2 regions of the Trichococcus sp. genome follow, and region 2 is predicted to be linked to the other one. Evidence: a T-box and tRNA genes for the amino acid it is inferred to sense, from the RefSeq annotation. Region 2 holds a T-box; the other holds one or more tRNA genes.
The links. A T-box is a leader RNA that pairs with one kind of tRNA and senses whether it is charged. The one in region 2 lies ahead of leuS (leucine--tRNA ligase), so its partner is inferred to be a tRNA-Leu.

Region 1: it has a tRNA-Leu gene. The T-box ahead of leuS (leucine--tRNA ligase) is inferred to sense a tRNA for this amino acid. The anticodon was not compared.

The regions. Positions count from the first base shown of each region.
Region 1 is NZ_JBSQPW010000001.1:88,510-90,921, forward strand. It holds gene ACTCCX_RS00365 (DUF192 domain-containing protein) at 1-157, shown strand, start outside; gene ACTCCX_RS00370 (pilus assembly protein TadG-related protein) at 229-1,158, shown strand; tRNA gene ACTCCX_RS00375 (tRNA-Leu) at 1,290-1,373, shown strand; gene ACTCCX_RS00380 (YitT family protein) at 1,541-2,407, shown strand.
Region 2 is NZ_JBSQPW010000028.1:7,249-9,660, reverse strand. It holds gene leuS (leucine--tRNA ligase) at 1-1,377, opposite strand, end outside; T-box leader at 1,466-1,672, opposite strand; gene ACTCCX_RS08935 (LysM peptidoglycan-binding domain-containing protein) at 1,761-2,412, opposite strand, start outside.

The sequences.
Region 1 (2,412 bases), on a different contig from region 2:
TTTGGACAAGCAGAATCAGGTCATCCATATCCAAAAAAACATGAAGCCCGGAAGCATTTCCCCAATCATCAAAAAGGCAAAGAGCGTGATCGAAGCCAATGCCGACACCCTCAGTAATGTCTTGGAGCTAGGAGATAAACTAGCTTTTTATGATTAAGCGGTTAGTGAGCCGACTGATTTTTGATGTAACGTCTTATGGAGGAATATATTTTGAAAGGAGGGCAGGCCATGCTGAAAATCTTCAAGAATTTCAAGAAAGAAGAGTCAGGGCAGGCGCTGATCATGGTTGCTTTGCTGCTGGGCGTCTTAGGAGGATTCACGGCACTGGTAGTCGATGTGGGCTACATGTATGTCCAAAAGAGTCAACTGCAGAGCGCAGCGGATGCTGCTGCTTTGGCTGGAGCGATTACGTTAGGGAAAACGACAACTGGCGTAAATACTGCTGTCAACGCTACGGTGGGTACATATCTTGACGACAATTTGGATGGAGCCTTCATATACACCCAGGCGGATGACCTCGTGGTGGATGCAACGAACAGGACGGTTAAGGTATCTGTAGGACAGGTCACACCGAAGTTTTTTGCCGGCATCCTTTCCGCTGGAACAACTATAATCAAGGCGGATGCTACGGCCAAGTATACGGAACGATGGGACGGTGAAGCATTGCCGTTTGTAAATTTGGATGATGATTACACTAAAGCCAATCTTCAGATCCAACTGTGGGAAAAGTTGGGAAATGGTGATTTCGAAAGTTTATGGAAAGATGATTACAAGGCAGTCAACAGCGGCGAGAGTAATGCCTTTTTTGATGTTGAATATGCGGATGGCCTATCCGTCACGAAAGGTGTCGTAGCGGAAGGTCCGGAAAAGATAAAGTCAAATATGCAAATCATCATGGACCGCAAACAGGATGTCTATATCTTGAGTCTGTCAAAAGCAGTCATAGACTCAAAAAAATATGCAGATATCGGGAATAAGTTGGTGATCGATTTCAAGGATCTTGTGCTGATCAAGGTAGAGATTGTATCTTTTGATCCAAACGGCAACAATCCTGCATTGGTACTGAAGGTTAAGAACGTCTACAATATCGGATCGGGAGAGTACCCTGTCGACTATAATCTATTGAATGGATTGGTTAAATCTACCTTAATTGAATAAGGGAGCATAATAATGAAGCCGGCTTTTCAACAGTTGGCTTTTTAAGATTATCAACAAAATGCTCAAAAAAATATTTTGCAACTTTCGTTGACAGAAAACCACTTCAAAAGTATAATGAAATAGTTGGTTTTGCGGTCATGGCGGAATGGCAGACGCGCCAGCTTGAGGGGCTGGTGGGAGTATCTCCCGTGGAAGTTCGAGTCTTCTTGGCCGCATAATAATTCAAAAAAGGATTTCCTTCATCATATCTGATGTCGGGATTCCTTTTTTCTTTAAATTATTTCCAAATTTGCATACTGTTCTTCCCATCATCCATTTATCTGTTATAATGGCGTGGATATCTTTTTCCTGAAAGTTATCCCATACAAAGGAGGGGGCTTGTTTGAAGCTTTTACATACATTAAAACCGATAGTTGCAGTCATAGCAGGGAACATCATCGTCGCGTTTGAGATTGCGGCATTCATATTGCCGAAGAATCTGATCGCCGGAGGATCGACGGGGCTTGCCATCATTTTGAATCATTTCTTCGGGTTGAACATTTCGTTGGTCGTGCTGATTTTCAATGGTCTCATGTTTTTCATCGGAGCCGCGTTGTTGGGAAGGAAGTTCGCCTTGACGACGATACTGAGCACAATCATTTTCCCGACTTTTTTGACTTTTTTCCGAACAATACCGGCTTTGCAGGATATGACTGACGATATCTTGCTTTCGGCAATCTACGCTGGAATCCTGTGCGGGTTGGGTGTGGGGCTGGTGTTCAAGGTCGGCGCTTCTACGGGCGGGATGGATATTCCGCCGCTGCTCCTGAACAAGCATTTCCGCATTCCGGTTGCAGTGGGAATGTATGCGTTCGACGTCATTTTTTTGCTGATCCAGGCGTTCTTTTCCAGCATGGAAGAGATTCTTTATGGGCTCATCATGGTGTTCCTGACGTCCATCGTCATCAACAAAGTGATGGTAACCGGAACGAATAAGATGCAGCTTTTCATCATTTCCAAAAAGTTCGAGGAAATCAAAGAGGCGTTGCTGTATGTGCAGGATGTCGGTCTGACCCTGGTGAATATCGAAACGGCTTTTGAGGGGGCGCAGCAGCAAGCGGTGCTGTGCGTCATCGAGCAGCATAAGATGTCGGCCATCAATGCCCTGGTCAACGACATCGATCCATTTGCTTTTGTGATCATCGGTCAGGTGCATGAGGTTGCCGGGAAGGGTTTCACATTGGAACGCCAGTCCGGATTAGTCGAATAGAATCA
Region 2 (2,412 bases):
GCCGCTCGGTTTCACCTGATCGGTCTTCGGCAATAACAACGGAAGTTCATTCTCAGGAACCGTTGTCGATGTGCCGTCTTCCCAGTGGATGACCGGGATCGGTTCTCCCCAGTATCTTTGTCTCGAAAACAACCAATCACGCAGACGATAGGAAATCACTTTTTCGCCCAGTCCGTTTTCGGACAACCATTCATTCATCTTCGCGATTGCGGTCGCTTTATCCAACCCGTTCAGGAATTCCGAGTTGATGTGCAATCCGTCTTCCGTGTAGGCTTCTTCTTCTACGTTTCCGCCTTCAAGGACCGGGATGATCTCCAAACCGAATGTTTTGGCAAACTCATAGTCACGGGTATCGTGTGCAGGAACTGCCATGATGGCGCCTGTACCGTATGTCGCCAGTACATAATCGGCGATCCAAATAGGGATTTCTTTGCCGTTCACAGGGTTGATCGCGTAAGCGCCAGTGAATACGCCAGTCTTTTCCTTTGCAAGCTCTGTGCGATCAAGATCGCTTTTCAGTGAAACGGAATCGATGTATGCTTCGACGGCTTCGGATTGCTGAGCTGTCATGATTTCTTTCACCAATGGCAATTCTGGGGCCATAACCGCATAGGTTGCCCCGTACAGTGTGTCCGGTCTAGTCGTGAAGACGGTGAATTCTTTGTCTGTATCTTTGATTTTGAAAGTGACGTTCGACCCTTCTGAACGTCCAATCCAGTTCCTTTGCATCTCTTTGATGCTTTCAGGCCAATCCACCAATTCAAGATCGTCCAGCAGACGCTCTGCATAGGCAGTTATTTTCAGCATCCATTGTCTCATCGGTTTACGGTAGACCGGATGGCCACCACGTTCGCTGACGCCATCGACGACTTCTTCGTTGGCAAGTACAGTCCCAAGAGCCGGACACCAGTTTACGGAAACTTCCGCTTCATAAGCCAATCCTTGTTCATACAATTTTGTGAAAATCCATTGCGTCCATTTGTAGTAGTTTGGATCAGTCGTGTTGATTTCCCGGCTCCAGTCATAGCTGAATCCCAGCGATTGGATCTGGCGCTTGAAAGTCTTGATATTGTGCTCAGTAAAATCAGCTGGATCATTACCAGTATCCAGCGCATATTGCTCAGCAGGCAAGCCAAAAGCATCCCAACCCATCGGATGCAATACGTTGAAACCTTGTGCACGTTTTGCGCGGGCAACAATATCCGTCGCTGTGTAGCCTTCCGGATGGCCTACATGCAAGCCTTGGCCGGATGGATAAGGAAACATGTCCAAAACATAATATTTCGGTTTCCCGCCTGCTTCGGTCGTTTTGAAGATGCGGTTGTCTGCCCAATATTTTTGCCATTTTTTCTCGATCGTTTTATGCGTATAACCCATTTCCAGCAACATCCTTTTCTTTTCATTCATCCAAACAGGCGATTGCCATAAAAAAAATCCCATAGGCAGCGTCCATCACTGGTTCTGCCTATAGGACGAATTTTTCGCGGTACCACCTATATTGAATGTCTTTGCATTCCTTATCATGCCTTTAACGCAGCGATGCGGTCCTGCTTACTAATGCTTTCAGCGGAACAACTCAAAGGCGAGTTCAAGAGGCTCTTTGTGCATTTTCACCACCCATGCACTCTCTTCAAAAAAGCGGCTCCCTACTATTCCTTCTCTATGTTTGTTTCAGTTATGAATTGACTCATGTGTTATTTTAACAAATAAAACGCATTTCATCAAGGCTTGATGCCTACCAAAACCGAGGCCTTTGTGACTTAGAGGCTGATGACCTGACCGACATAAATCACATTGGACGTGATTTCATTTGCTTCGATCAAAGCGGCTAAACTTACCCCGTTTTTCTTGGCGATGCTGTACAAAGTGTCGCCTTTTTGGACGGTATAAGTATTCGCGGATGACGCAGGCGCATTTACCGTGGGTGTTGAAGTTGTCTGCGTTGAAGTTGTCATTGCAGCCAATTTCAGTGATTGGTCCACAAAAATGATATCCGTGCTCAGACTGTTCCAAGTCTTAAGGTCGGCAACAGAAACGCCATTTGAGGATGCGATCTTATAGAGCGTATCCCCTTTTTGGACCGTGTACACTTTGTTCGTGACTGTCGGAACGGAGGGTGCCGTTACAGTAGGAGTCGTTACGACGTTGGAAGTATTACCAGCCGCGACAGTAGCCTTCACCTGCAACGATTGCCCCGGATAGATATAATCGGAACTCAGATTATTCAGTGCCTTTAGTGCTGTTACCGTCAAGCCGTTCGCATTCGCAATTTTAAAGAGCGTGTCGCCCGATGCAACTGTGATTGTACTCGTCGTAGTGGACGTCGTCGGCTGTGTAACGGTCGGTGCTGAGACTGTCGGGTTCGAAAGTGTCAACACCTGCCCTGGAACAATGACATCAGAAGTAAGTTTG